4 regions of the Agrobacterium sp. 5Ca50 genome follow, and region 2 is predicted to be linked to each of the others. Evidence: predicted binding sites of a transcription regulator. Region 2 holds the regulator's gene; each other region holds the start of a gene.
The links. The regulator PhoB, encoded in region 2, activates phosphate uptake and scavenging genes when phosphate is short. The targets are predictions, from matches to a motif close to TGTCATNNANCTGTCAT.

Region 1 (7,643 bases), 1.2 Mb from region 2:
GTCTTCATGACCTTGCCGTCGCGGCGTGCCGTCAGGTTCCAGTCACCGTCATTTTCAACGGCGCGCAGGAAGTCGTCCTTCAGCGAAACGGAGTTGTTGGAGTTCTGGCCCGAAACCGTCAGGTAGGCTTCCGAATCCCAGTCCGTGTCATAGGTCTTGAACTCGATGTCCTTGTAACCCTGCTGGGCAAACTGGATAACGCGCTTGATGTAGTTTTCTGCGACCTGATCCTTCTTGGCAGCGCGGATTTCGCGCTTCAGGGCAGGGTTCTTTGCAGGGTCGAAGCAATCGCCATTGTCGGCTTCGCAGTTCACGCAGGCCTTCATGATGGCCTTGAGGTGCTTGGCAACAATCTTGGAACCGGTAACGAGGGCAGCAACCTTCTGCTCTTCCTTCACCTTCCAGTCGATATAGGCTTCGATGTCCGGGTGGTCGACATCAACAACCACCATCTTGGCCGCACGGCGGGTCGTGCCGCCGGACTTGATGGCGCCAGCTGCGCGGTCACCGATCTTGAGGAAGCTCATCAGGCCGGAAGACTTGCCACCGCCGGAAAGCTTTTCGCCTTCGCCACGCAGGTAGGAGAAGTTGGAACCGGTACCGGAGCCGTATTTGAACAGACGGGCTTCACGCACCCACAGGTCCATGATGCCGCCTTCATTGACCAGATCGTCTTCAACGGACTGGATGAAGCAGGCATGTGGCTGCGGATGTTCGTAAGACGACTTGGACTTGGTCAGCTTGCCGGTGAAGGGGTCAACATAGAAGTGGCCCTGGCCGGGACCATCAATGCCATAAGCCCAGTGCAGACCGGTGTTGAACCACTGTGGAGAGTTTGGTGCAACGCGCTGGCTGGCCAGCATGTATGCAAGCTCGTCACGGAAGGCGAGAGCATCTTCTTCGGACGAGAAATATTTGCCCTTCCAGCCCCAGTAGGCCCATGTACCGGCCAGACGATCAAACACCTGGCGCGCATCGGTTTCAGAACCGTAACGCTCGCCTTCCGGCAGTTCCTTCAGGGCCTTCTCGTCGGCAACCGAACGCCACAGGAAAGATGGAACGTCGTTCTCTTCAACCTTTTTCAGGAACTTCGGAACGCCAGCCTTGCGGAAATACTTCTGCGCCAGAACGTCGGTCGCAACCTGGCTGAACTGCGCGGGAACGTCGATATCCGCCAGACGGAAAACGATAGAACCGTCCGGGTTCTTAATTTCGCTGACGGCCTTGCGGAAGTCGATTTCCGCGTAAGGCGATTGGCCTGGCTTCGTGAAGCGGCGTTCAATGCGCATTGTGTTCGTTCCTCGTCCAATTGGCGCCCGTCAAGGGGGCGCAATAATCCGGTCCGACTTCGCGTTATCGCGCGCAGCCGGGTGTTGCCGATCTGAATGGGATGTTCATCCGTAGATGGTCATCCTGTATCTCGTGGTGATTTCGGCTGCAAGCATACTATATATAGTATTAACAGTTTCTTGCTACCAGTCCCCGCATCATATTTACGGCGGTAAATTCAGATCACAAAAAGTCTCACGCTCCATGCCTCTCATGGCCGAAACGCAGACAAACGCGTGTACTGAAACTGAAAAGAACCGGCCTCGTTCACCGATTCAGTTACCGCCGCAACATGTTTGCTACTTTCGAGATTTGCAGTGATTCCGTCAAGCCTTAGTTTGCAACCTCTTGTTAACCACAAGATATTGTGTGGGGAGGCTGTGGAAAACGGGGAAAGCAAAACCTGCTATAAATTTCAGATACTTGGCGCGGATTGCTGAAACATTGTCCACAGCGACTTACTGCACGTGAACTCGCGAAAAGCCCTATTTACTGGGCTATCTTTAAAATGTCACATTTTGTTACAGCTATTTTTGACGGCAATTCCATCCCCAGTTTTTTGCCAAAAACCGCGAAAATGCCGATCTGGCCAAAAAAGCGCAGATAAGTAAAGTTTTCGCTTGTCTGTCACCAAAAGCACCACACTTTGCCGTGGCTGCCCATTACATTCGTCTCAAACAATATTTGCGGGCGGGCACATTTTTTGTCGCAGTTGTGGTTGGCTGATTCTCTCAGCACCACTAGGGCTAGGGGCTGGGCCGGATCTATGGATATTTCGTCTGCAGAAAAATGCCCTCAGAACGCGTGTCCTGAGGGCAGATATGTTACGCGGATTTCACACAGCCCAGCGCCGCACGCTAGCGGCGGCGATGGCGATGACAGCCATGGCCGCAAATGCAATGGAGATATCGCGGTAAAGCGCCTCGAAACCAAACCAGCCGATCCAGGGTTGGCTGGCAAGCGGTGATGTGAAATGCCCGAGAAACATCGACGCCGTGACCAGTCCTGCAATGCGGCCGCGCAGGGCAGGTAGTGCGATCTTGATTGTCAGCGACATGATGCTGGGCATCACCACACCAAGTCCGGTGCCGAGCACACACAGCGCAACCAGTGCCGACACCATGCCACTTGCCTGCGCAAGCATCAGAAAGCCGGTTGCCATGAGAGCAAGCCCGCCGGCCAGAATGCCAGGCACCGCCAAACGCGATCGCAACAGGCCAAAGCTCATAGCAACGAGCGCGCCAGCCAGATTGAAGGTGCCAATGGCATAGCCGATAGCGCTGGCACTGTTGATCTCCAGATGCCGCAGGAAAAACGGCAGCTGTGATGGCACGGTGTAAAACAGCACATTGATCAGATAGGTCGCCAGTGCCAGCAACAGCACCTGCGACCAGTTTGCGGACACCACAGCTTTTGCCGGGCCCCCTGATGGTGCTGTCTTTTTGGCCGGCTCGCTCAGAAATGCCAGCACTGCAGGCAGAATAAGGAATGAGGCGGCATAGATCGCAAAAGGCACCCGCCAGTGAATATCGGCCAGAATGCCGCCGGTCACCACAAAGGCAACACCGCCAAACTGCGTAAAGGCCTGTTGCAGTCCAAGATAGCTTTCCCGCTCGGTGCCGGTAAAATAATCGCCAGCCAGCGTGGTGCCGACGGTCATGATGCCACCAATCGCCAACCCGAGAACGGCTCTGCCAACCAACAGGAAAAACAGATTGTCCGCCAGAAGGCCGGACATGCCGGAGAGGCCATACAGCACCATGCTGATGATCAGCAGCTTTTTGCGGCCAAACCGGTCTGCCAGAATGCCGGCAATGGGTGCCGACATCGCCACGAATATCGCCGGCAGTGTCAACACCATGCGGCTCAAAAGCGCGACATGCTCAGTATCGGCAAAGGTCTGCTCAATGGCGGGAAGGGAAGGTGCCACCGTGGTGCCGGCCATGATGGTCAGGGTTGCCACGAACAACAAGGTGCCCTTCAGGGCAAAGCTACGCTCTATCATTATGCCGTCTTTCGGTAAGGCGTGACCTCACGTCCCTGTTTCAGCGTGTAGGCCCACCATTGCAGCTTGGCCATCATGGTCTCGAACGCAGTTGTCGCAGAGGCGCCGGCATCCAGCCGCCCATCCGGGCCAACGCTTTTCCAGGGATTGGCAAAGCTGACCACATCCCGCGTGGTCACCGCATGCAGTTCGGAAAACACCGGACGAAGCTGCTCGACGGCGCGAAGCCCGCCGGAAATGCCACCATAACAAACAAAACCGACGGGTTTTGCGTTCCATTCATCATAGGCGGAATCGATCAGGATCTTAAGCGCACCGGAGTAGCTGCGATTATATTCCGGCGTGATGACGATGAAGGCATCGGCAGAGTTGAGGCTTTCGCGCAGTCTTTTCGCCGGCTCCACATCCGTACAATGTCCTTGCGGCAGGTTCAGTTCACGCGGGTCCAGCACCTCAACCTCGATATGTGGCATTGCCGCCAGTTGCTCACTGACCCAGGCCGTCATCACATCGGCAAAACGCACGGAGCGGGCACTGCCAATAATGACGCGGATGGAAAGTGTTTTGTCAGTCATGGAAAATCCTTTGGTGTTGAATAATCCGTGTGGTAATTCCTCAAGTAAGGTTGAGGTCAATAGTGATGACAAAAAAACTTCGGCAATTGCCGATTATGCGGGACTTGAGTGTGGGCGAGGTGGCGGAACGCGCCGGTGTTGCCGTGTCCACCTTGCATTTTTATGAGGCGGAAGGGCTGATCAAGGGCTGGCGCACCAGTGCCAACCACCGACGCTACGGGCGTGATGTGCTGCGCCGCATCGCCATTATCAAGGTTGCGCAACGTGCCGGTATTCCACTCAAGGAAATACAGGGCGCGCTCGGCGCATTGCCGGATGAGCGAACACCCAATTCGAAGGATTGGCAGCGATTGGCGGCGGATTGGCGCTCAGACCTCGATGACCGTATTGCCCGGCTGACACGGCTGCGCGACCAGTTGACCGGCTGTATCGGCTGCGGCTGTCTGTCCACCGATGAATGTCCCTTGCGCAACCCCGGTGACGTGCTGGGTGAAAACAGTGTTGGTCCGGTGCTGCTGGAGCCGAATGGCTGACACAAAAAAGGCCGCGCCAAGCGCAGCCTTTTGAGATGTCATAGAATGACGTGCAATGACGCGGATCAGCCGCGCGAACCCTTGGCAATTGGCTCCTGATAGGAGAAGCCCATGTCCCATGGGAAATAGATCCAGGTGTCCTGGCTGACCTCTGTCACGAAAGTGTCGATCATCGGCACGCCTGATGGCTTTGCGTAGACACAGGCAAAATGCGCTTGTGGCAACATGTCGCGCACTTCCGAAGCGGTCTTGCCGGTGTCGGTCAGATCGTCCACCACCAGAATGCCCTTGCCCTGTTCGGTGGTCAGTTCAGGCGAAATGCCTTTCAGCAGGTTCATCTCACCCTGATTGACGTAATCATGGTAAGAAGCGATGCAAACCGTCTCGATGAGACGGATGTTCAGTTCGCGCGAAATGATTGCGGCAGGTACAAGGCCGCCGCGCGTAATACAGACGATAGCGCGGAAATCCTGGTTTAGACCTGCGAGGCGCCATGCAAGTGCGCGCGCATCTCTGTGGAATTGATCCCATGAAACGGGGAAAGCTTTATCGGGGAGAGAAGACATGAGAAAAGCCACCATGAGCGTGTTGTGTTGATGGCTTTCGCTAATAGCGGCAACACCGCTGAAAAATCAAGCTTTCCACAGGTCGCCTGGTTCGTTTCACACAGCTGTTATAAAATTACACTAGCTGCTTTCCTGTTTCCTAATTCCCGCAGGAGAAGAAAAAATGCGTATTTTTAGCAAATTTGTCGCCGCATTGGTGATTGGCACAACTTTGACGACGCCTGTGTTTGCGCAGGATAAGCCGGCAAAGAACGTCATTCTGCTGATTTCGGATGGCGCAGGGATCAACACATGGCACGCCGCCAGCTATTATCGCCACGGCGCGCTGGGCCATGAAGTGTATGACGATTTCGACGTGAAGGTGTTCTCGTCCACGCATCCGCTCAACACCTCCAACACCCCGACCAAAACTGCCGAAGGCACCGTGACGTTCGATCCTGCCGAACTCTGGAAGTCGGAAAAGTCTGACAGCGTGTTTGAAGGTTCGCTCGGTAACTATCCCGGTTATTTCACCGGTTATGATTATACCCGGGCTTATTACACAGACAGCGCCGCAGCAGCCACCGCACTCGCCAGCGGCGTCAAAACCTATAACAATGCCATCAACTGGTCGAATGACGACGAAAAGCTGAAGCACATCGGCGAATATGTCGTTGAAAGCGGTCGCGCCCTTGGTGTTGTCACCAGCGTTCAGTGGAGCCATGCAACACCGGCCGGTTTCCTTGCCCATAATGCAAGCCGCAATGAATATGCCGCCCTCGGCAAGGAAATCGTTGAAAGCGGTCTCGCAACTGTTGTCATGGGGTCCGGCCACCCGCTGTTTGACAATAACGGCAAGGCAGTCGAGCCAAAGGATGACAAGGCCTATCGTTACGTTGGCGGCAAGGACACCTGGGACAAATTGAAATCTGGCGAAACCGCCTACAAGCTGATTGAAACCAAGGCTGACTTTGAAGCCTTGGCAGCCGGTTCGCTTGACCTCGGTGACAAGACCAAGGTCATCGGCACCGTTCAGAACAACGCGACCACCCAGTTCAACCGCAGCGGCGTTGGTTTTGGCGACAAGCTGGACAACCAGCCTGAATTGGCCACCATGACCAAGGCAGCCTTGAACCTGATCTCCAAGGATGAAGACGGTTTCTTCCTGATGGTCGAGGGCGGCGCGGTGGATTGGGCAGCCCATGCCAACAACCTGCCACGCATCATTGAAGAGCAGATCGAATTCAACGAAGCCGTTGAAGCGGCCGTCAAATGGATTGAAGAAAACAGCTCTTTCGATGAAACCATGATTATCGTCACCACCGACCATGGCAATGGCCTGCTGCAGGGACCGGATTCCGATAACAAAGCCTATTCCGACATCATCAACCAGGGCGCTGGCGCCATGCCGCTGGTGCGTTGGAACTCCGACACCCACACACGCGAGCTGGTTCCGGTTTTCGCCAAGGGTAATGGTTCGGATTTTTTCACCAAGAATGCCAAGCCGCATGATGGTCTGGCCCGTTACCACGTTCCTGCTGCAAGCCAGGTTTACGTTGATAACACCGACATCTTCCGCGCGTCGGCTGCCGCACTCGGCATCACCATTGACCAGAAGACCAACTGATCAAACGGCAGATAACAATGGAAAAGGGCGGCAAAATTGCCGCCCTTTTTCTATTCGGTCTGGTGGGGACTTGAAGCTTTAACGCGACAGCAGCGTCAGCGCGGTCATCGAATCCAGAAGCGTGCGGGTCACGCCGCCAAACAGCATTTCCCACCAGCGCGAATGGGTATAGGCACCCATGACCAGCAGATCGACACTGTCATCCGAAAGGCGGTTTTCAATTGCCGCATGGGCCGAAAGCGTGCCTGAGGTCGCTTTGGTGGCCACGGTCACCTTCACGCCGTGGCGCGCAAGGGTTGCTGCGAGTTCTGCGCCAGCCATAGCCGGTGACTGCGTCGCGGTTTCTGGCGGATCAACCGTGAAGATCTCGACGCTTTCTGCTTCTTTCAGGAACGGCAGGGCATCAAAGGCCGCACGGGTTGCTTCGCGTGAACCGTTCCAGGCAATCAGCACCCGCTTGATCGGTTTGGGTTCTGTGAGAATATAAGGCACTAAAAGAACCGGGCGGCCGCTTTCAAACAGAAAGCTTTCAATATCGGAACGGCTGTCGGAAAGGCTGGACGAATCGCTCTGTCCGGCAATCACGATATCGGTGCAACGGGCGCTGTCGACAGCGGATGCCGAGGTATAACCAACCGAGGAAACGAAGCTGCGCCACTCATGCGACACACCATTTTCCGAGAGTTTTTGCTCGAAAATCCGGGCGATTTCCTTGGTCTCTTTCTGCGCAATATCCTGAATAGCCTGAATGGAGGCGGGGTCGGGAATTTCCATGGGCGCAACAACGGGGACTGCCGCCATAGTTTCCATATGCAGGCCAATCACATGCGACGAGAACCTGTTCGCCAGAGCAATGGCGAATTCACTAACCTTTGCTGCGTTTTGAGTGCTGTCCAAAACGGTCAGAATTGTTTTGTAGCTCATGACGATCTCCTCAATGGTATGCGTCTCAAGTGTCTTGAGACTGGTCCTTCTCGAAATATGTCGCCTTGATCCTGATCAAGTTGTCACCGTCTTTCGGTCCGGTGA
Region 2 (7,643 bases):
GCGATATCGGTATTAAGCGTCGCTACGCTGCTGAACGCCGGTTCCGTGCCTATGGTGTCGCTGCGATCTCGTTTGGCTTGATTTTTCTCGCGCTGTTGCTGTGGTCGGTGATTGGCAAGGGCTATACCGCCTTCCAGCAGACGATGATCACGGTGCCTGTCGAGTTCTCCGAGCAGGTTATCGACCCGAACAATGAGCGCGCTCAGAATCCGGCAAAGTTGATGACCGCCAACTACCCGATCCTGGCACGCGACGCTGTTGCCAAGGTTCTGGGTATTGCACCTGACAACCGTGCAGACCTGCGCGCTGTCAATGCCATGATCTCCGATAGCGTGCGCACTCAGCTTCGCGATATCGTGACCAAGGATCCGTCGGTTATCGGTACGACCCGCAACGTGTCGCTGCTGGCGGCGGGCGACATCGACTCTGCTTACAAGGGTCAGATCGACCTGTCTGTGGCCGAAGCCAGCCGCAAGGTAAAAGACAATCAGGTTGGCTGGATGAACCAGCTTGCTGAGGCTGGCCAGTTGGCCAAGCACTTCAACACCGGCATCTTCTTCAATGGCGCATCCAGCCGCCCGGAAGCCTCTGGCGTGGGCGTTGCGCTGATCGGCTCCTTCTACATGATGCTGATCGTTCTGGTGCTGTCGCTGCCAATCGGTGTTGCCGCTTCCATCTATCTGGAAGAGTTTGCTCCGAAGAACCGCTTCACCGACCTCATCGAAGTCAACATCAACAATCTCGCGGCCGTTCCGTCCATTGTGTACGGTCTGCTTGGTCTGTCGGTGTTCATCAACTTCATGGGCTTCCCACGTTCGGCATCGATTGTTGGTGGTCTGGTTCTGACCCTGATGACCCTGCCAACCATCATCATTGCTACCCGTGCGGCACTCAAAGCAGTTCCGCCATCTATCCGCGCTGCGGCCCTTGGCCTCGGTGCATCGAAAATGCAGACGATCTTCCATCACGTATTGCCTCTGGCCATGCCGGGTATTCTGACCGGCACGATCATTGGTCTTGCACATGCTCTGGGTGAAACCGCACCGCTGCTTCTCATCGGCATGGTGGCCTTCGTTGCCAACTACCCGACCACACCAATGGACCCTGCTACTGCCTTGCCAGTCCAGATCTACATGTGGGCAAATGAAGCAGAACGCGCTTTCGTAGAGCGTACATCGGGAGCAATCATCATATTGCTTCTGTTCCTGATTGTTATGAATGTAGGCGCAATCCTTCTGCGTCGACGTTTCGAACGGCGCTGGTAAAAGGAGCTTGAAGCAGATGAACATGATGTCGGAAGCAGCAGTTGAAAAGGCGCTGGACAAGAAAATGAATGATGTTTCGCTTAAGATGATCGGCAAGGACGTTTCGGTTTATTACGGAGAGAAGCGCGCGCTTTTCGACGTGAACCTCAACGTTCGCGAAAACACCGTAACTGCGCTGATCGGCCCATCGGGTTGTGGTAAGTCCACATTCCTGCGCACATTGAACCGCATGAATGATACCATCGATGGCTGCCGCGTTACCGGCAAGATCACGCTCGATACGGATGATATCTACGATCCGGCCATCGACGTGGTGGAACTGCGTGCCCGCGTCGGCATGGTGTTCCAGAAGCCAAACCCGTTCCCCAAGACGATCTATGAGAACATCTCTTACGGCCCACGTATTCACGGCCTGGCAAAGTCGCGTGCGGACATGGACCAGATCGTTGAATCCAGCCTTCACAAGGCCGGTCTCTGGAACGAAGTAAAGGATCGCCTGCACGAATCGGGTACCGGTCTTTCCGGTGGTCAGCAGCAACGCCTCTGCATCGCCCGTGCGGTTGCCGTCAGCCCGGAAGTCATCCTGATGGATGAGCCTTGCTCGGCTCTCGACCCGATTGCAACGGCACGTGTGGAAGAACTGATCCACGAACTGCGCACCAACTACACCATTGTCATCGTGACGCACTCGATGCAGCAGGCAGCTCGCGTTTCGCAACGCACGGCGATGTTCCACCTCGGCCATCTTGTCGAAGAAAACGACACTGACAAGATGTTCACCAATCCAGACGACCAGCGCACGCAGGATTACATCATGGGACGCTTCGGCTAATCCTGGAGTAATCGCCCGCTGTTAACGTGAAAGAATTGTGCCGGAGCGACTTGGAGCCATTTAGCTTCGTCTCGCGTCCTTGCAGAAGCCGGAGACTTTGAAATGACATCGACACATTCGCATATCTTGTCTGCTTATGACGATGAGCTGAAATTCCTGACACGCCGCATCTCTGAGATGGGTGGTCTTGCAGAACAAATGTGCGCGGATGCAGTTCGCGCATTGGTCAACTCCGATGCGGCTTTGGCCCAGAAGGTCATTTCAGAAGACGTCGTACTTGACCACGCGGAACGCGAAATTGGTGACAAGGCAATTGTGACCATTGCCAAGCGTCAGCCAATGGCGGCCGACCTGCGCGAAATCATCGGTTCCCTGCGTATTGCAAGCGACCTGGAGCGCGTTGGCGACCTTGGCAAGAACACTGCCAAGCGCGTAATCGCTGTTCAGGGCACGGGCGTACCACGCAAGCTGGCACGCGGCCTGGAGCACCTGTCCGAGCTGGCACTGGTTCAGCTCAAGGAAGTGCTTGATGTTTACGCAACGCGTTCTGCCGAGAAGGCCAATGCCATCCGTGAGCGTGATGAAGAAATCGACGCTATGTATACCTCGCTGTTCCGCGAACTGCTGACATACATGATGGAAGATCCGCGCAACATCACCACCTGCACGCATTTGCTGTTCTGCGCCAAGAACATCGAACGTATCGGTGACCACGCAACCAATATCGCCGAAACCATCTATTACATGGCAACAGGCAGCCAGCTTGAAGGTGATCGTCCGAAGGACGACAGCTCCAACACGCTCGGTGCTGTAACCGAATAATAGATAGACGGACTTGAGCGGAGTACAGCCATGTTGCCGAAGATCGCAGTCGTAGAAGATGAAGAAGCCCTGAGCGTTCTGCTGCGTTACAATCTAGAAGCCGAAGGCTACGAAGTCGACACGATCACCCGTGGAGACGAAGCAGAAATTCGTTTGCAGGAACGGGTTCCTGACCTTCTGTTGCTGGACTGGATGCTGCCGGGTGTTTCCGGCATCGAACTGTGTCGGCGCCTCAGAATGCGGCCTGAAACAGAACGCCTGCCGATTATCATGCTGACGGCGCGTGGTGAAGAAAGCGAACGCGTTCGCGGTCTCGCCACCGGAGCGGATGACTATGTCGTCAAGCCGTTCTCCACGCCAGAGCTGATGGCACGTGTGAAAGCTATGCTGCGCCGTGCGAAGCCCGAGGTGCTGTCTTCGGTGCTAAAATGCGGTGATATCGAGCTTGATCGTGAAACGCACCGCGTTCACCGTAAAAGCCGTGAAGTGCGCCTTGGGCCAACCGAGTTCCGCCTGCTGGAGTTCCTGATGTCCTCACCGGGGCGCGTGTTCTCACGTTCGCAGCTGCTCGACGGTGTCTGGGGGCATGATATCTACGTCGACGAACGCACCGTTGACGTGCATGTAGGACGTCTGCGCAAGGCGCTGAACTTCTCCAATATGCAGGATGTCATTCGCACGGTTCGTGGTGCGGGTTATTCGATGGAAGCTTGATCCGGTCTTTCATCATGTAAAAACATCAAAGGCGCGGCTCATAGTCGCCCTTTTTGTTTCTGGGAGAGCTTTCACTACCCATGAGTTCACAACTCATCGATGCCACCGTTGCTCGATATGAGAACGCGGCATATCCAGTTTGGTGCAAAATTGACCTGAAAATTTGCGGTTTCAGACACGCCCAATCCGACGAACAAAACGATGGTTCGAATTGGTCGAAATCTATCATTTTCAGACAGGCTGTGAGGAGTAACTAGGCCCTAAACGCAAAAAAGCTCCGGAGACCGGAGCTTTTTTGCAGGCTGATTTAGATAACTAAATCAAGAAATTGGTGCCCAGAAGAGGACTCGAACCTCCACACCCTTGCGAGTACCAGCACCTGAAGCTGGCGCGTCTACCAATTCCGCCATCTGGGCGACGGAGAGCGATGTACGGCGAGCAGCGCTCTATGTCAACGGACTTTTTTATTTTTTATGACAAATTGTTTTCAGTCATACGGATTGGCGATTCAACTAATTGAAAATAAATAGTATTTTTACGTGAAAATTTCCGCGCATGGTTTTGCACAGCCTCTAAGCCCTTGTTTTATGCGGATTCTGCGTTTTGCCTGATTTGCCAAGATGCTGGTTTTGCGTGGCACCAATTCCCTCACATATCAGAGCCTTAAATAAGGCTGGCCTGTATCGATACAGGAATCTCTGGTTGTAACAGAATAAATCATATCTTTAGGCAAAAAGGGGGCTTCCGCCTCTGCCTCTCGTGATGCTAAGACAGCTTTTCGGTTACAGCGCCCGTTATTTTGGCAATGGGGGCAGCGAGGCTGGAACAGCAAAACGGAAACTGCCTTGTGAAGCTCTTCCCGTGTTGTGGCTCCGGCATCGGAACAGACTGAAATTACGATAATGACTCAACCATTCCCGTCTGTTGGCACAAACGGGAACATAAAAGTGGGAGCTATACATGAATTCCAAAATTGGCCTCATTGCGGCAGCCTTGCTGTCTGCAACATGCTTCGCCAATGTAGCAAGCGCGAAAACCTTCGTTTACTGCTCCGAAGGTTCTCCAGAAGGTTTTGACCCGGGCCTCTACACCGCCGGCACCACCTTTGACGCCGCTGCACACACTGTTTACAGCCGCCTGCTCGAATTCGAGCCCGGCACAACCAAGCCAGTTGCTGGTCTTGCTGAAAGCTGGGAAGTTTCGGAAGACGGCACGGTTTACACCTTCAAGCTGCGTCCGGGCGTAAAGTTCCAGACAACTGATTTCTTCACGCCAAGCCGTGAACTGAACGCCGATGACGTTGTTTTCTCCATCGAGCGCCAGATCAAGACTGACAACCCATGGCACCAGTATGTTGCTGGTACATCCTGGGAATATGCTGCCGGCATGGGCTTCCCAGAGCTGATCAAGTCGGTTGAAAAAGTCGACGACATGACGGTCAAGATCACCCTGAACCGTCCTGAAGCACCTTTCCTGGCAAACCTTGCGATGCCATTCGCTTCGATCGTTTCGAAGGAATACACCGACAAGCTCGCTGCTGACGGCACCAAGGAACAGCTGAACCAGAAGCCAGTTGGCACCGGTCCGTTCGCATTCGTCGGTTACCAGCAGGATGCCGTTATCCGTTACAAGGCTAACAAGGAATACTGGGGCGGCGCGCCTAAGGTTGACGATCTCGTATTCGCGATCACCACCGACGCTGCTGTTCGTTACCAGAAGCTCAAGGCTGGCGAATGCCACCTGATGCCGTTCCCGAACGCTGCTGACGTACAGTCCATGAAGGCTGATCCAAACCTGCAGGTTATGGAACAGGAAGGCCTGAACGTTGCTTACCTCGCCTACAACACAACGCAGGCTCCGTTTGACAAGGTCGAAGTCCGCAAGGCGCTCAACAAGGCTATCAACAAGCCAGCTATCGTTGATGCAGTGTTCCAGGGCATGGCAACGCCTGCCAAGAACCCGATCCCACCGACAATGTGGTCTTACAACGACAAGATCGAAGATGATTCTTACGATCTCGACGCTGCCAAGAAGATGCTTGAAGAAGCAGGCGTGAAGGACCTCTCCATGAAGGTCTGGGCAATGCCGGTTTCGCGTCCTTACATGCTCAACGCACGTCGCGCTGCTGAAGTTATCCAGGACGACTTCGCAAAGATCGGCGTAAAGGTTGAGATCGTGTCCTACGAATGGGCCGAATACCTCGACCGTTCAAAGGCTAAGGACCGTGACGGCGCTGTATTCCTAGGCTGGACTGGCGACAATGGCGATCCAGACAACTTCCTCGACACACTTCTCGGCTGCGAAGCTGTTGGCGGTAACAACCGTGCGCAGTGGTGCAACAAGGAGTTCAACGATCTGGTGAAGAAGGCCAAGGTTACGACCGATCAGGCTGAGCGCACCAAGCTCTATGAAGAAGCTCAGGTTATCTTCAAGAAGGAAGCTCCTTGGGCAACCATCGACCACTCCCTGTCCATCGTTCCGATGCGTAAGGAAGTCAGCGGCTTCGTTCAGAGCCCGCTGGGTGACTTCACATTCGAAAATGTGGACATCGCTGAGTAAGCTGTCATCGTTAAGCGTGCCGCGTGCCTTTTAATAAAGGCGCGCGGCATTTGCTTTGTGCAGTTCCGACAAATTAAGATGTAGGCAAAATCGCCACACCTACCAACGAACAGGTTCCTGAAGGAACAGATCGAAGGTCTACTATGATTGGCTTCCTTGTACGGCGCATAGCTGTGCTCATCCCGACATTCATCGGGGTTTCTATCGTTGCATTTTTGTTCATTCGCTTGCTTCCGGGTGACCCGGTTGCCCTGCTGTCGGGTGAACGCGTCATGTCCCCAGAGCGCCACGCACAGATCAGTGCTGCGCTCGGCATGGATCGCCCGCTGGTCATCCAGTATCTGGATTACCTTGGCGGCGTCCTCACTGGCGATTTCGGCACATCCATTGTGTCCAAATCGCCTATTCTCGGCCAGTTTCTTGCACTATTCCCGGCAACGGTTGAACTGTCCTTCTGTGCGATCGTGCTGGCTATCGCTATCGGTATTCCGGCCGGCATCATTGCCGCCATCAAGCGTGGTTCTGTCTTCGATCAGGGCCTGATGGGCGTTGCTCTTGTTGGTTACTCCATGCCGATTTTCTGGTGGGGGCTTCTGCTGATCATCCTGTTCTCTGGTATCCTGCAATGGACACCGGTGTCAGGACGCATCTCGCTGATGTTCTTCTTCCCGCCTGTTACCGGCTTCATGCTGATCGACTCGCTGCTATCTGGCCAGAAAGGCGCATTTGCGTCGGCTCTCAGCCACCTGGCGCTGCCATCCATCGTTTTGGCCACCATTCCGCTGGCTGTTATCGCCCGCCAGACACGTTCGGCCATGCTGGAAGTGCTGTCGGAGGATTACGTCCGTACCGCACGCGCCAAGGGCCTGTCGCCCTTCCGCGTTATCGGCATTCACTCGCTTCGTAACGCCATGATCCCTGTCATCACCACCATCGGCCTTCAGGTCGGCGTGATGTTGGCTGGCGCTATCCTCACCGAAACGATCTTCTCCTGGCCGGGCATCGGCAAGTGGATGGTCGATTCGGTCTTCCGCCGTGATTACCCTGTCATTCAGGGTGGTTTGTTGTTGATTGCGGGCATCATCATGATCGTCAACCTTATCGTTGATGTTCTGTATGGCCTCATCAATCCACGTATCCGGCACTAAGAAGGAGAAATTCCCATGGCCGATACCGCCATTTCCAAATCCGCAGAGCCGGTTTCCGCCTCTGCGATGCGTCGCCAGATGCTCAAGGAGTTCTGGTTCTATTTTTCTGAAAACAAGGGTGCCGTCATTGGTCTCTATGTTTTCATTGCTCTGGTTATCGTTGCTGTTTTCGCACCGATCATCGCACCACATTCGCCGTTCCAGCAGTATCGTGATGCTATTCTTGTTCCACCGTCATGGATGGAAGGCGGACGCCTGACATATCTTCTCGGCACAGATCCGGTTGGCCGCGATATTCTGTCC
Region 3 (7,643 bases), 990 kb from region 2:
CCTGTGTGCCGGGCGTATCCGAAAGCTGGACCATCCAGCTTCCTTGGCGCCCCGTATCATATTCCTTGAAACCCATGCGCTGGAAACTGCGAGCGTAGCAATCGTCGATGCCTGCAATCTTGAACTCGTTTTCAGCCACGCACATGTTGACATCGCCAGTCCAGCGACCACCGCGTGCAGCATCTTCCGCATAAAGATAATAATATCGTGATTGCAACTCGCCCTCGATCAACGTGGCGCATGTAGAGGCCGGAACCTGCCACCATCCTTCGCTGACCCAACCCGCTTCGGCGCGATATCCGATAGCCACGCCAACGAGGTTCTGTGTGCTGTTGCAAACACGGAAATCTGCTTTTGCAGGCGCTGCGAACAGGAACGGAGCGACCAGAAGGGCGCCAATGGCAGGTGTTGCGGCGCTGAGCCGGGTAGGTACTCGAAGGAGAGAGGAGATGGTTTTGCGCATGGCTTCCCTCCGGTTTCCATAGTTATTCATGATACACTTTCTTGGCGCGACGGGCGGCGAATGTCAACGCAAGTCTAATCGATTATATTCGGTGTGTGTCTGCATTCTGATGGCTGTTGAGAGCTGGCACCCCCGTTTGGCTTGCGCTGTTGGGCCAGCCATGTCATCAAACGCGCTCCCACGAATGCTTTCAAGAAATTGACGATGCAAGACTTCCCCGCATTTGAAATCCTAGATGGTGATTATGACAAAGGCATGGTTCTGATAGCGGACCATGCCATGAACACTGTTCCTCTACAGTATAATCAGCTTGGCTTACCAGAGAGTGCATTTTCACGACATATTGCTTTTGACATTGGTATTGAGGGCTTGACCCGGTCCCTGTCAAAGAAGCTGGGTGTGCCTGCGGTCATGAGCCGCTTTTCCCGGCTGCTGATTGATCCCAATCGCGGTGAGGACGATCCGACGCTGATCATGAAAATTTCCGATGGCGCCATCATTCCCGGCAACCATCCGATTTCGGATGAAGAATGGAACCGGCGTATCGAGACCTACCACCGTCCGTACCATAATGCTGTCGACAAGGTTCTCGGTCAGGCAAAACAGGCGACTGGCAAGGCGCCGCTGGTGTTTTCGCTGCATTCCTACACGCCGTTTTGGAAACAGACGCCGCGCCCATGGCATGCTGCGGTGTTGTGGGACACGGATTATCGCGCGGTTCACCCGCTTCTGGACGCGCTGCGTTTGCCCGGCGATATTCTGGTTGGCGACAACGAACCCTATGATGGTGCGCTTAAAGGCGACTGCATGTATCAGCACTGCATGAGCAAGGGTCTTGCACATGCGCTGTTGGAGGTGCGGCAGGATCTGATCGCCGATGAGGCAGGAATTACCTCATGGTCTGACAGGCTTGCTCCTATTTTTGCCGCAATGAACAGCGATCCGGCGTTGCACGAATACCAGCTATTCCAATCCCGGACCGGACCTTATGCCTGAAAAGGGGAGTGACGTTTTGACGACACCGGACGACAGACAGCAGATTGAATTTGAAGCGGCCGCTTTCCGCAGGCTCGTTCAGCATCTGCGTGAAAGAACCGATGTGCAAAACATCGATATGATGAACCTGGCCGGGTTCTGCCGTAACTGCCTGTCAAACTGGTACCGCGATGCGGCAACAGATGCCGGTGTCGAGATCAGCAAGGACGAGGCCAGGGAAATCGTCTACGGCATGCCTTACGAGGACTGGAAGAACCAGCACCAGCATGAGGCGTCAGATGCGCAAAAATCAGCATTTGAAATAAATAAGCCAAAGGAATGAGGGTTCGCGCTGTCGAACAGGCTTGACGCGGGCGTTTCCAGTCGGCAGTTCACAGCGGGAAAAAATTGGTGCCATGTTCTGGACGTCGTTCCATTGACATGTGCCGGATGAAACATGCCCGATCGGGCTCAAGAACAGACAAGATGAAGGAATTCACGATGGATGAGACCAGCACAACAGAAACCGTAGCCGCTGCCGAGCTGCGCCAGTTCATCGAGCGGATCGAGCGCCTTGAAGAAGAAAAAGCGGCTATCCAGGGCGACATCAAGGACGTGATGGGCGAAGCCAAGGGCCGTGGTTACGACACCAAGGCCATCCGCACCATTATCCGCCTTCGCAAGAAGGACGCCAATGAGCGTCTGGAAGAAGAATCCATTCTGCAGACCTACATGGCTGCCCTTGGCATGGAATAAGTGTCCTTCAACGGGCAATAAAAAACTGGCCGTCTCCTGCGAGACGGCCAGTTCTTCTTACACTTCAGCTTCCTGTCGCTCATTGGCGCCGCGGAAGCATATTTTTAATGACGTGTATTTTTTTTGAGTTTTTGCAATTCATCCTTCAGGCGAAGTTTGCGTCGCTTTAGTTCCGAAATCTCATGGTCATTCGATGACGGGGAAGCAAGAATACTTTCGAGCTCGTCCTCAAGAGCTCCGTGTTTCTTTTCGAGCGATGCGATATGAGCCTGTATGGTCATGCTGCACGTCCTTCCTTCTTTTGTGACCTACTTCCAGCACTCCACTGCTGGAGTTTCAGGTTTACGAAACTAATGTGACACGGATTGTTAGGATTGTCGAAGGCGAAATCAGGGCAACATCTGGGCAATTTGGTCGCAATGGATAACTTCCCGTTACCGGCATTTGGTGGTAGAGGCAGGTCAGCGAATGTCAGAACACCGGCACAGCCGGGATCATACAGTGGGGATGCAGAAATGCCCGATCAGTCACAGGCAGATATCAGATTGGCATTGGCGCGATTGCGGCAGGAACATGAAGATTACGACGTCGCCATCAATGCGATGATCCAGACCAATTGCGATGCCTTGCGTGTTCAGCGGATGAAGAAGAAAAAACTGGTGGTTAAGGATCAGATGAGCCAGATCGAAGACCAGATCATTCCCGACATTATTGCCTGACAGGGAGCCGGTAAGCATGACGACAGAAACGCCGCCAGTCGCAATCATCATGGGCAGCCAGTCGGATTGGGAGACCATGAAGAACGCTGCCGACACACTGGATGCCCTGGATATTGAATATGAGGCGCGTATTATCTCTGCGCATCGCACGCCTGAACGACTGTTCAATTTTGCAACAGGCGCACGTGATGAAGGCTTCAAGATAATTATTGCAGGCGCCGGTGGTGCCGCACATTTGCCGGGCATGGCCGCTGCAATGACCTCTTTGCCGGTTTTTGGCGTTCCGGTGCAGTCCAAAACCATGTCCGGACAGGACAGTCTTTATTCGATCGTTCAGATGCCCGCTGGCATTCCTGTCGGCACACTGGCCATCGGCAAGGCCGGCGCAGTCAACGCCGCGCTGCTGGCGGCTGCGGTTCTGGCGCTGTCTGACGAAGATCTTGCAGACCGGTTGGATGCATGGCGTGCCCGCCAGACCGCCTCGGTTGCTGAGTACCCGATGGATAATCCTCAATGAATATTTTGACCATCGGCATTATTGGCGGTGGCCAGCTTGGCCGTATGCTGGCCATGGCTGCTGCCCGTTTGAACTTCAAAACGATTGTTCTTGAACCACAGGCCGATTGTCCGGCGGCGCAGGTTTGCAACCGCCAGATCGTGGCGGCGTATGATAACGCCGCAGCGCTGGCGGAACTCGCTTCGCTTTGCGATATCGTCACCTATGAATTCGAAAACGTGCCGGTTGGTGCCGCTGAAGAACTGGCGCGGACGGTTGCGGTTTACCCGCCGCCGAAGGCACTCAGCGTTTCGCAGGATCGTCTGGTCGAAAAAACATTCATCAATGGCTGTGGAATCAGAACCGCTGATTTTCGCGCTGTTGATAGCCAGTCTGATCTGGAGAACGCGCTTTCCGAATTTTCCGGCAAGGGCGTGTTGAAGACCCGCCGGTTTGGTTACGACGGCAAGGGACAGAAGCTGTTCCGTGGCGAAAGTGCTGACGGGGCGTTTGATGCGTTGGGTGGTGGTGCACTGATTCTCGAAAGCCTTGTGAATTTCGAGCGTGAGATTTCCGTCATTGCGGCCCGTTTCCAGGATGGTTCGGTGGTTTGTTACGACCCTGCCGAAAATGTCCATCTGAACGGCATCTTGCACACCTCGACCGTACCGGCCTCCATTTCCGAATCGACTGCCAGTCAAGCGGTTGATGCTGCGGGCAAAATTCTTGACGCTCTGGACTATGTCGGAATTATCGGCATCGAGTTCTTTGTGTTGCCCGACGGCTCGCTCGTAGCCAATGAGATTGCGCCACGTGTCCACAATACCGGCCACTGGACGGAAGCTGCCTGTGCAGTTTCGCAATTTGAGCAGCATATTCGCGCCATAAGCGCGCTGCCTGCTGCTGATTCCCGACGTCATTCCGACTGCGTTATGACCAATCTGATTGGTGATGATGTGGATTCCGTGCCGCAATGGCTCGGCAAAAGTGATTGCGTCTTGCACCTTTATGGCAAGTCGGAAGCCCGTGCAGGCCGCAAGATGGGGCATGTTACGGAACTGAAAGGTGCTGTAAAACAACGCTCCTGAACTGGAAACACGGCTTTGCGTGTTGACAGGGCGGGGGCGACAGGGTATTTGCCTGCCAACCGAAAAGAGCGCGCCTCGTTGCGCGTTTTTGATTGTTAGATACCACGCGAGACAGAATGTCTCGCAGAACTGCGGACCAGTAAAATGAAGATCAAGAATTCGCTTAAAGCGCTTAAGGCCCGTCACCGCGATAACCGCCTGGTTCGCCGCAAGGGCCGCGTATACATCATCAACAAGCAGAACCCACGCTTCAAGGCTCGTCAGGGCTGATTGCTGCGAGGTTGATCCGTCCTTGTCAAACAGGCCGGTTCACATTGTTGATACTGCATAAATTATGATTTGATATTCGGCGCGACGGGATTACCATATCCCAATGCGCCGATTTCATTTTTACAGCCTATTTGTCCTTCCTGCGGTTTTTGTAACCGCGATTGGTTCTGTTGCCTTTGCGCAGGATGTTGCTCCCGCAACTGTCGCGCCACAGCAGGACAGTGTTTCCCAGACAGTCGATTCGCTTTTTGATGGTTTGAAAAAAGAGCGTAATGCCGACAAGGGCAAAAGCATCGCTATGCAGATCGTGGGGGAGTGGGCTGATTCTGAAAGCCCAACAGTCAATCTTCTCACGCAGTGGGCCGCTGAAGCGGTCGAAGACAAGCGCAAATCTGCCGCCTATGATTTTCTCGATCAGGCCATTCTGCTTGAGCCTGAATATTTCGAGGCGATTTTTGCGCGGGCGCAGCTGCATCTGGCCGATGGTGACACCAAAAAGGCGATGGCGGATATCAACCGGGTTCTGAGTGATGAGCCACGGCATTTTCTGGCTTTGGCCAGCATGGCGGAGATTCTCGAGGCATCAGGCCGTGATGAGTTGGCGATAAAGGCGTGGGAACGATATCTGGATATCTATCCGTCCAATCGCGAAGCGCAAAAAGAACTTCAGGACCTCTCGGAAAAATTGGCTGGCCAGCGCAGCTGAGGGCGCAGCCTCCTGCAGGCTGTTGTTAAACCGGAAGGCTATCCCAAAGAAGCTTTAAGGCGGCGCAGAGCGCCATGGCATACATCAGCGGATAAAATACCTGTGGTTTGAGGTATTTGACGACCCTTGCGCCAGCAAGCGTTGCGATCAGTGCAACAGGTAGCAGGCTGGCTGAGGCGGTGAGATTGGTGCTGTCCAGTCCGCCAAGTGCAAAATACGGGATCAGTTTGACTGCATTCATGATCGCGAAGAACCGCACACTCATGCCAGTATAGATCTTGGGGTCGAGTTTCAGGGGCAGGACATAGATCTGGAATGGCGGGCCGCCAGCATGGGCCACAAAGCTGGCATATCCCGACAGGGTTGAGAAAATGGAAGCCAGAATGCGGTTTTGCGGTTTGGGTGGTGTGGTTTGTCCCGGCTTGGATTTCCAGCTGTCATAGAAATACCGCAGCACAAACAGAATGGTTATGATGGCAATTAGCAGGCGCAAGGCATCCGGCGGGATGATGGCGGCGGTTGCCCAACCAATTGCGATGCCAACCATGGCACCGGGTAGCAGAAGAAGAAGTGTCTGGCGATGGTTGAAGTGCCGCCACGACCATAGCGCCACCATATCCATGACGATCAAAATAGGGAGAAAGACCGCCGCGGCCTGTACCGGTGGCATGACAAGTGCCATAAGCGGCACGCCCATCAAGGCCAAGGCACCGCCCAATCCACCCTTCGATAATCCAACCAAAGCGACGGCTGGAATCGCTGCGGCGAAGAAATACATATCAAGCATGATGAAAAGGGTGGGTTGATCCTGATTTCTGTCCGGTTTATCGGATTTAGGAAATAAAAACGAGTGCGGATTTTAACGGCTGCACGTTTCCGGAATGGATGACCTTATGAGTGTACATGACGACCGCTGCCGCCTCGTTCTGATCCTGAACGACAATATTGATGCCGAAGCGCAAAAAACCGCGCTGACAGAAGCCCTGCGCGGTGGTGACGTGGCCTCGGTCATCGTGCCGCAATATGCACAGCCTGAGGGCGCGTTTCAGAAATTTACTGAAACATTGGTGCCGGTCATTCAGGGCGCAGGTGCTGCGGCGCTGATCGCCGGTGACACCCGTATTGCTGGCCGTGCCAAGGCGGATGGGTTGCATATCAATGGGCCGGTGGCCGATGTCGCTGAAGCTGTGGAGAAATTCACGCCGAAGATGATTGTCGGCGGTGGCAACGCGGACGACCGCCACAAGGCGCTGGAAATTGGTGAACCGGGCCCGGACTATATTTTCTTTGGCAAATTTGACGGCGATATTAAGCCGGAAGCTCATCCGAAAAATCTGGCGCTTGCAGAATGGTGGGCATCCATGATTGAAATTCCATGCATGGTCATGGGTGGCACCGATACGGCGTCTGCGGTTGCTGTCGCAGAAACTGGTGCAGAGTTTGTGGCAATGGGCCGGGCGGTTTTTGAGCACGCCGCAGGACCTGCTCAGGCGGTTGCTGAAATCAATGCCTTGCTTGACGAAAAAGCGCCACGGTTTGAAGATTGATAGGGGCATGTATCGAAAGTTTTCATATCGGTTTCTGACCGGCATAGTTGCATCGACCCTGCTTATAGCCAGCGGTGGCGAGGCGTTTTCCCAATCCGCGCCGGATGCGGTTTCGCGTCCGCTGGAAAAGGACGCCGATGTCATCCGCAAGGGCAGGGTGGATGCGCCGGAAGGTGATGGCATCCAGCCATCGCAGGGCGTAACGCTTTTTGACCGTATGGGGGCTGATCTGCCGCCACTGCCGCCCGAGAAAGAATTCAAGGGCAAGATTGACGAAGCTTACGGCGCTTTCCAACGCGGTGAATATGTAACGGCACTGGACAAGGCGCTGACCCGCGCACAGGCCGGTGATGCCGCGGCACAAACACTGGTCGCTGAAATGATGTCACGGGGGCTTGGCATTGCCAGTGACCCGAAGACGGCAGCCTTCTGGTATGGTCAGGCGGCCAATGGTGGCGATCCTGCTGCGATGTTCCAGTATGCGCTGCTGTTGATGCAAGGCAAAAACGTTACCCGTGACAAGGCGAAAGCCGACGAGTTCATGAGAAAGGCAGCGGATGCTGGCAATGCATCGGCGCAGTTCAATTGGGCGCAGATCCTTGTTTCGGAAAACCCTGGCGCAA
Region 4 (7,643 bases), 230 kb from region 2:
TGCCAGGCGGTCCATGCGCTCACCCAGTTCCTGTGAAAAACGCTCGCGGATCAATTTGGCCGGAACACCACCGACGATGGTGTAGGGTGCGACATCCTTGGACACCACGGCACCCGCACCAATCACCGCGCCATTGCCGATTTTGACACCGGGCAGGACGGTTACACCGTGACCGATCCAGACATCATGGCCGATGACGACGCGCCGTTGTCGCCGGGCTTCAAAGAAATCCGTTTCGTCTTCGGCATCGTCCCAGTAACTGGCGGCGCGGTAGGTAAAGTGGTGCAGCGTGGCGCGCTCCACCGGATGGTTGGTGGCGTTGATACGCACCGAGGCGGCAATATTGGCAAAACGACCAATAGTCGCGCACCATATTGCACCATCCTGCATCACATAGGAGTAGTCGCCCATCTCCACTTCATGGATGCGGCAGCGTTCGGATATTTCCGTGTAGCGACCAATGGTCGAATTCTGTACATCGGCCGTCGGGTGGATAACGGGTTGAAGACCAACCTTCACACTCATGCTGCAATCTTTCTCGGCGAGAATTGGGCCACGTCAATGATGCGGTCGGCAACCGCTTCACGCACTTCTTCGTCATGGAAAATGCCGAGCAGTGCGACGCCCTGCTGTTTCTTCTTCTGGATCATGTCGATGACAACGCGGCGGTTGCGTGCATCGAGTGAAGCCGTCGGTTCGTCCAGCAGCAAGATGGAATGGTCGGTAATGAAGCCGCGGGCAATGTTGACGCGCTGTTGCTCACCACCGGAGAAGGTGGCAGGTGGCAACAACCACAATGCCTCTGGCAGATTGAGGGCGCACAGCAGTGCCCGTGCCCGTTCACGTGCATCTTCCAATGGTACCTGTCTTGCCAGCAATGGTTCGGCAACAACGTCGAGTGCGGAGACACGCGGCACGGTCCGCAGGAACTGACTGACATAGCCGATGGTGCTTTTGCGCACTTCCAGCACGGTGCGCGGCGGCGCAATGGCAATATCGATCACCCGGCCTTGATGGCTGATCAGGATCTGCCCGCTGTCGATGGCATAGTTGCCGTAGAGCATTTTCAGGATCGAGCTTTTGCCGATACCGGATGGGCCACCCAGCACGGCACATTCGCCGGTGGCGACTGAAAAATTGACATTCTCGACCACGGGCAGAACGATGCCGTCGCGAAGATGCATGGTGAAGCTTTTGAAGACTTCTGAAACCACGAGAGGCGTTGTCATGAGAGTATGCCTTTCAGACTTGCAGGATCGAGGAAACGAGCAATTGTGTGTAGGGCTGGCGAGGGTCATCCAGCACACGGTCCGTCAGACCGTGTTCGATGACGTGGCCATCCTTCATTACCATCATGCGATGTGACAGAAGACGTGCAACTGCCAGGTCGTGAGTAACAACGATAACCGCAAGACCAAGATCGTTGACCAGTCCGCGAACCAGATCGAGCAGACGGGCCTGCACGGACACATCCAGGCCACCGGTTGGTTCATCCATGAACACAAGACGTGGCGAGGTCACGAGATTGCGGGCTATCTGCAGTCGCTGGCGCATACCTCCCGAAAAGGCGCGAGGCTGGTCGTCAATGCGGTCAATGCCGATTTCCACCCGTTGCAGCCAGTCCGACGCCGTATCGCGGATGTTGCCGTAGTGGCGTGCGCCAACCGCCATCAGCCGCTCGCCGACATTGCCTCCAGCCGAAACGGTCATTCGCAGGCCATCGGCAGGGTTCTGGTGCACGAAACCCCAGTCGGTGCGCATCAGCAGGCGGCGTTCTGCTTCGTTGATGTGGTAGAGATTGCGGGTCACGTCGTCGCGCATGCGATATTCAACTGTGCCGGCGGTCGGCAGAAGGCGCGTCGAGATACAGTTGAGCAATGTCGTCTTGCCCGAACCGGATTCACCGACGATGGCCAGCACTTCACCGGGCCATAGTTCGAAAGACACATCCTTGCAACCAATCCGGCCACCGTAAAACTTGGAGACATTGCTCACTTTCAGCAAAGGCGTATCGCTGTTCATTCTGCTGCCTCCGGCATGTCTGGTGAAAGGTGACCGCGGTGGCCGTGGTCACGACGGTCCTCGCAGTGGTCGGTATCCGAACAGACGAACATACGTCCGCCCGCATCATCCAGAATGACTTCATCTAGATAGACATTGTCAGCGCCGCACAGCGCGCAGGGCTTGTCGAATGTCTGGATCTCAAACGGGTGGTCGTCGAAATCGAGGCTGACAACCTCGGTATAGGGCGGGACCGCGTAAATGCGTTTTTCACGACCGGCACCAAATAGCTGCAAGGCATCGGACATGTGCATTTTCGGATTGTCGAACTTTGGCGTCGGTGACGGGTCCATGACGTAACGGCCAGCAACCTTCACCGGATAGGCATAGGTGCGGGAGATACGGCCATTATGGGCAATGTCTTCATATAGACGTACATGCATGAGACCATATTCTTCGAGCGCATGCATGACACGGGTTTCCGTTTCACGCGGCTCAAGGAAACGCAACGGTTCGGGAATCGGTACCTGATAGACGAGCACCTGACCTGCCGTCAGTTTTTCCTCGGGAATGCGGTGACGGGTCTGGATGATGGTTGCTTGGCTGGTATGGGTGGTGACAGCGACATTGGCCACCTTCTGGAAGAAGGCGCGGATGGAAACCGCATTGGTGGTGTCGTCGGCGCCTTGGTCGATAACTTTCAGCGTATCGTCCAGTCCGATGATGGCAGCTGTGACCTGCACACCACCGGTGCCCCAGCCGTATGGCATGGGCATTTCGCGCGATGCAAACGGTACCTGATAACCCGGCACGGCGATGGCTTTGAGAATAGCGCGGCGGATCATTCGCTTGGTCTGTTCATCCAGATAAGCGAAGTTGTAACCGGCTAAATCATCCTTGAATGAAACTTCAGGCGGCATTGTGCGTTATCCCTTCATGTAAAAGGAGTACAAGCTCATGGATACTGGCATTCTGATCGGTTTGTTCTTTGCACTGTTCATTGCGCTGAACATCGTTTGTGCAGTTTGGTATGCGGAAAGCCTGCGTAGCAGGAACAAGCTCATTCAGCAGCATCGGCAATACTTCCCGTAATATTGGCGGCCACGCTGTTTTTTGACGCTTGATAGTCGGAGCGCATTTTTCGCACCAACGCGAGTTCCGCTTGAAAATCCACGTAATGCGGTAGCTTGAGGTGCTCTACAAAGCCGGTTGCCTGGACATTGTCCGCGTGGGAAATGACGAATTCCTCATCCTGAGCGGGGGCAGTGATATCCTCGCCAAATTCCTCGGCGCGAAGCGCGCGGTCCACCAGTGACATAGACATGGCTTTGCGCTCGCTCTGGCCAAACACCAGCCCATAACCGCGGGTAAACTGCGGTGGCGCCTTGGACGAGCCCTTGAACTGGTTGACCATCTGGCATTCCGTGACGCGGATTTCTCCAAGCGAGACAGCAAAGCCCAATTCCGGCACGTCGATTTCCACTTCGACTTCGCCGATACGCACCTCACCCACAAACGGGTGGTTACGGCCGTAGCCACGCTGCGTGGAGTAGGCGAGTGCGAGCAGAAAACCCTCGTCGCCACGTGCCAGCGATTGCAGACGCAAGTCGCGCGGCATCGGGAATTCCATCGGCTCGCGCGTCAGGTCACCGGCCTTATGATCCAATGGCATTTCGCCATCGGTTTCAATCAGGCCTTCGGCTGCCAGAATGTCGGACACTTTGGAAACAGTGTCGATGCCATCGCTTTCGAGCGCCGCTTCTTCAACAAAGCCGTCTTCCAGTAGCGATGGGTCAAGCAGACGGTGCGTGTAGTCGAAGGTTGGGCCAAGCAACTGACCACCGGGCAAATCCTTGTAGGTGGCGGAAACGCGGCGTTCGACCCGCATAGTGCCCGTCTCAATCGGCTTTGATGTGCCAAAGCGCGGTAGTGTCGTGCGGTAAGCGCGCAGCAGGAAGATCGCCTCGATCATGTCGCCGCGCGATTGTTTGATGGCCAGTGCTGCAAGTGCGGTATCGTGAAGCGATGCTTCGGCCATCACGCGGTCAACCGCGAGGCCAAGCTGCGCAACGATCTGCTCAATGGTCAAAGCTGGCAGGGAACGGTCGCCGCGACGACGGTCGGCCAGCAGACGATGGGCATTGGCAATGGCGGTCTCTCCGCCTTTGACGGCAACATACATCGATCAATTCTCCATCAGGTCTATGCGCGTGCTGCGCGGCAGGCAGAGGAAACTGTCACCACTTGTCAGGATGACATCTATACCGCGTGGAAAGGCCAGTCGGTTTTCCGCCCACATATGCAGAAACGCTTGCGTCAATCCTTGTGGTGCAATCTGGCGCTCGTCGCGAATACCGGGACCGGTCAACCGAAAAGGTGAACCACCGATAAGCGCCGCAACCTCGATCAACAGTGTCGTCGAGCGGTCTGGATATTCCTGCGTGCCGACTGAAAACAAGCCAAGCGAGGTCAGGGCCGCGCCTGCTTCAAACACCGCGAAACGGGCTCCACTTTTGTCGGTTTCCAGTTCGGCACCGGTATGGAAGGAAAGCCAGCCGGGAACGCCTGACTTGGCCAGCTCACCGTTCATCCAGAATGGCGTGTCTTGGTCGCAAAGCGTCAGCAACACGGCACCTGCGGCCTTGCCCAGCGGTGCTGGCGGTTTGACACGGGCGTCAGCCACATGAATGGTACCGGGCTGCGCCATGCCATCCATCAGCTTGCGAAACACGCCCTGGGATTCAAAAACGGGATCGGCAAAACCGCCCGACAAAATATCGCCCTTGTGGTCCATCAGTCGTCTCCCCGAACCATGGTGAAGAAATTGACGCGCGTTGCCGCGGTCTCCTGTTTCTTTTGGTTGGCGGTGGCCTGAAGGCGCTGTTCAACCGGCGACAGCAGATTGGTTTCAATCATGTCCCGCGTTGCCGGTTCCTGCCAAAGGGCGTCGAAGATCGCGGAAACCCAGGCCTTCTTTTTGTTGGTGCCAAGTGCATGTGCGTGACCGACCGTGCCGGAGGCCAGGCGGATCGTGGCACGTGTCATGGTTGCTTCACCAAGGTTGAATGCATCGCCACCGCCACCAATGCGGCCGCGTACCATGATGAGGCCGGTTTCCGGCCCACGCACCTTTTCAGCTTCGGGCGACTGTTCCAGTCCGCCCCACACGCTCATCAGTTCTTCCATGCTGGCGCGTGCAAGCAGGGCTGCGACCCGCTGACGACCTTCAATCGATGGTATGTTCTTTGTTTGCATCTTATCCTCAAATGTCTATTGATATAGACAACCATACAAGATAGGATATTGCTATCCGACTGACATGACAAGCGTGTGACATATGACTGTAACGGCTTCGATGGGCGCCAATGTGCGCAGGAAAAACGGCGTCGCTCTCTGGCGGCAGATTGCCGACCGCATTCGGCAATCTATTCTGGCCGGTGAGTATGATGAAGCTGGCATGCTTCCCCCCGAAATGGTGCTGTCTGAAACCTTCAGCGTCAACCGGCACACGGTACGTAGCGCCATCTCGGCCTTGGCGGATGAGGGGATCGTTCAGCCACTGCAAGGTCGTGGCACGATGATTGTGCGCAAGGATCGGCTGAGTTTCCCGATTTCAAAACGAACCCGCTTTTCCGAAGGGGTTGGCGACCAGGTTCGCGAAATGCAGGGGCTGCTGTTGTCGTCATCAATTGAGACGGCACCAATCGAAGTCGCTCGACAACTGGGACTTGTGCAGGGTGCGACCGTCATCTGTCTCGAACTGTTGCGCAAGGCCGACCGTCGCCCGGTATCACGCTCGACCACGTGGTTTCCTGCCGACCGGTTTGAAGGCATTGCCGCAGCCTACGAAAAAAGCGGATCGATTACTGCGGCTTTCAAGGCGGTGGGCCTCAACGACTATATGCGCGCTTCGACAAAGATCTCTGCCATGCATGCCAGCGCCGATGATCTCGCCGCACTTGAGCTTTCACCGGGGGCAATCCTTCTGGTGACGCATGCACTGAACACCGATCTGGATGGTAAACCGGTGCAATATGCCATCAGCCGTTTTCCGGCAGACACGGTGGAATTCCGGATGGAGAACTGATTTTCAGGACTTACACATTCAACAATGTGACATAAAAAAGGTCGGAGCGCAGAACGCTCCGACCTTTTCAATTGCGTGTTGCCAGGACTTAATGCGCGGCGGACATGTCGCCGAGAACGTCCTTGGAGATAACGGTGGAATCCGCTTTCAGCTTGTAAACCATCGGCACACCGGTCGCGAGGTTGAGCTTGAGGATCTCTTCCTTGCTCAGGCGATCCAGAACCATCACCAGCGAACGCAGCGAATTGCCATGAGCGGCAACCAGTACGTTTTCACCACGCAGCACGCGCGGCAGAATTTCGGTGAGGTAATAAGGCCAGACGCGCGCACCCGTGTCGCGCAGGCTTTCGCCACCAGGAGGTGGTACGTCATAGGAACGGCGCCAAATATGAACCTGTTCTTCGCCCCACTTTTCGCGGGCGTCGTCCTTGTTCAGGCCCGAGAGATCGCCATAGTCGCGCTCGTTCAGCGCCTGGTCGCGGATCGTTGTCAGGTCAGGCTGTCCAACATTGTTGAGAACGATCTGGCAGGTCTTCTGCGCACGAGTCAGGTCCGACGTAAAAGCGATGTCGAACTTAATGCCGTAATCTGCCAGTGCCTTGCCACCTGCATTGGCTTCCTGCACGCCAAGCTCGGTCAGGTCGGGGTCACGCCAGCCCGTGAAAAGGTTCTTCAGGTTCCAGTCGCTCTGGCCGTGGCGAACAAGCACGAGAGTTCCGCTCATAGTCAATTCCCTCCGTAAAAATGAAAATTATCAGGCTTCAGACAGCCCCAAAACATCGAGCATTGAATAAAGACCGGGCTTCTGGCCACGTGCCCATATGGCTGCTGCCAGTGCGCCGCGTGCAAAAATCGACCGGTCGCCGGCATAATGCGACAGCGTTACACGCTCGCCTTCGCCGGCAAAAATCACTGAGTGGTCGCCAATAACCGAACCGCCGCGCAACGCTGCAAAACCGATCGTGCCTTCGACGCGTGCGCCAGTATGCCCATCACGCACCCGCACCGACGATGATGCCAGATCGATCCCACGACCTATTGCTGCTTCATTACCCAGAAGCAATGCGGTGCCGGATGGTGCGTCAACCTTGTGTTTGTGGTGCATTTCAACCACCTCAATGTCCCAGGCATTGGCAGGCAAAGCCTTTGCCGTCTGGCGGGCCAGCACACCGAGAAGATTAACACCAAGGCTCATATTGCCTGACTTGACGACGCGGGCATGACGGGCCGCCGCTTCAAACTTGGCTTCATCTTCCGGGGAGCAACCGGTAGTGCCGATCACGTGCACGATGCGAGCCTGTGCTGCAAGTGCAGCAAAGGTGACGCTTGAGGCAGGGGAGGTGAAATCGATAACACCTTCTGCATTCACGAATGCTTCCAGCGGATCGCTGGTGATCGAAACACCGTTCACGCCGAGGCCGGCAATCTCACCGGCATCCTTGCCGATAAAGGCAGAGGTCTCGCGTTCAATGGCAGCATGCAGCGTGACACCCGGGGTCTCGTGAATAAGACGGATCAGGGTTTGTCCCATACGACCGGCAGCGCCGACCACCAC

Region 1: the regulator PhoB is predicted to act here: its motif matches at 5,103-5,119, upstream of ACZ5FM_RS05275 (alkaline phosphatase).
Region 3: the regulator PhoB is predicted to act here: its motif matches at 2,539-2,555, upstream of ACZ5FM_RS12885 (YdcH family protein).
Region 4: the regulator PhoB is predicted to act here: its motif matches at 5,321-5,337, upstream of phnF (phosphonate metabolism transcriptional regulator PhnF).

The regions. Positions count from the first base shown of each region.
Region 1 covers NZ_AP026438.1:1,098,697-1,106,339, forward strand. Annotated here, with positions in the region: gene ACZ5FM_RS05250 (vitamin B12-dependent ribonucleotide reductase) at 1-1,289, opposite strand, end outside; gene ACZ5FM_RS05255 (MFS transporter) at 2,165-3,334, opposite strand; gene ACZ5FM_RS05260 (NADPH-dependent FMN reductase) at 3,334-3,909, opposite strand; gene soxR (redox-sensitive transcriptional activator SoxR) at 3,975-4,442, shown strand; gene gpt (xanthine phosphoribosyltransferase) at 4,508-5,008, opposite strand; gene ACZ5FM_RS05275 (alkaline phosphatase) at 5,172-6,614, shown strand; gene ACZ5FM_RS05280 (universal stress protein) at 6,693-7,538, opposite strand.
Region 2 covers NZ_AP026438.1:3,629,166-3,636,808, forward strand. Annotated here, with positions in the region: gene pstA (phosphate ABC transporter permease PstA) at 1-1,265, shown strand, start outside; gene pstB (phosphate ABC transporter ATP-binding protein PstB) at 1,282-2,097, shown strand; gene phoU (phosphate signaling complex protein PhoU) at 2,200-2,919, shown strand; gene phoB (phosphate regulon transcriptional regulator PhoB) at 2,950-3,633, shown strand; tRNA gene ACZ5FM_RS17415 (tRNA-Leu) at 3,963-4,049, opposite strand; gene ACZ5FM_RS17420 (ABC transporter substrate-binding protein) at 4,594-6,192, shown strand; gene ACZ5FM_RS17425 (ABC transporter permease subunit) at 6,336-7,340, shown strand; gene ACZ5FM_RS17430 (ABC transporter permease subunit) at 7,356-7,643, shown strand, end outside.
Region 3 covers NZ_AP026438.1:2,639,724-2,647,366, reverse strand. Annotated here, with positions in the region: gene ACZ5FM_RS12905 (DUF1036 domain-containing protein) at 1-463, opposite strand, end outside; gene ACZ5FM_RS12900 (N-formylglutamate amidohydrolase) at 668-1,459, shown strand; gene ACZ5FM_RS12895 (DUF1244 domain-containing protein) at 1,476-1,781, shown strand; gene ACZ5FM_RS12890 (DUF2312 domain-containing protein) at 1,940-2,194, shown strand; gene ACZ5FM_RS12885 (YdcH family protein) at 2,299-2,475, opposite strand; gene ACZ5FM_RS12880 (YdcH family protein) at 2,710-2,913, shown strand; gene purE (5-(carboxyamino)imidazole ribonucleotide mutase) at 2,930-3,430, shown strand; gene ACZ5FM_RS12870 (5-(carboxyamino)imidazole ribonucleotide synthase) at 3,427-4,497, shown strand; gene ykgO (type B 50S ribosomal protein L36) at 4,642-4,767, shown strand; gene ACZ5FM_RS12860 (tetratricopeptide repeat protein) at 4,871-5,473, shown strand; gene ACZ5FM_RS12855 (sulfite exporter TauE/SafE family protein) at 5,499-6,260, opposite strand; gene ACZ5FM_RS12850 (thiamine phosphate synthase) at 6,367-7,020, shown strand; gene ACZ5FM_RS12845 (tetratricopeptide repeat protein) at 7,028-7,643, shown strand, end outside.
Region 4 covers NZ_AP026438.1:159,850-167,492, forward strand. Annotated here, with positions in the region: gene ACZ5FM_RS00800 (transferase hexapeptide repeat family protein) at 1-525, opposite strand, end outside; gene phnL (phosphonate C-P lyase system protein PhnL) at 522-1,229, opposite strand; gene phnK (phosphonate C-P lyase system protein PhnK) at 1,243-2,022, opposite strand; gene ACZ5FM_RS00815 (alpha-D-ribose 1-methylphosphonate 5-phosphate C-P-lyase PhnJ) at 2,019-2,921, opposite strand; gene ACZ5FM_RS00820 (carbon-phosphorus lyase complex subunit) at 3,062-4,183, opposite strand; gene phnH (phosphonate C-P lyase system protein PhnH) at 4,187-4,795, opposite strand; gene phnG (phosphonate C-P lyase system protein PhnG) at 4,795-5,256, opposite strand; gene phnF (phosphonate metabolism transcriptional regulator PhnF) at 5,357-6,088, shown strand; gene ACZ5FM_RS00840 (2,3-bisphosphoglycerate-dependent phosphoglycerate mutase) at 6,177-6,812, opposite strand; gene dapB (4-hydroxy-tetrahydrodipicolinate reductase) at 6,843-7,643, opposite strand, start outside.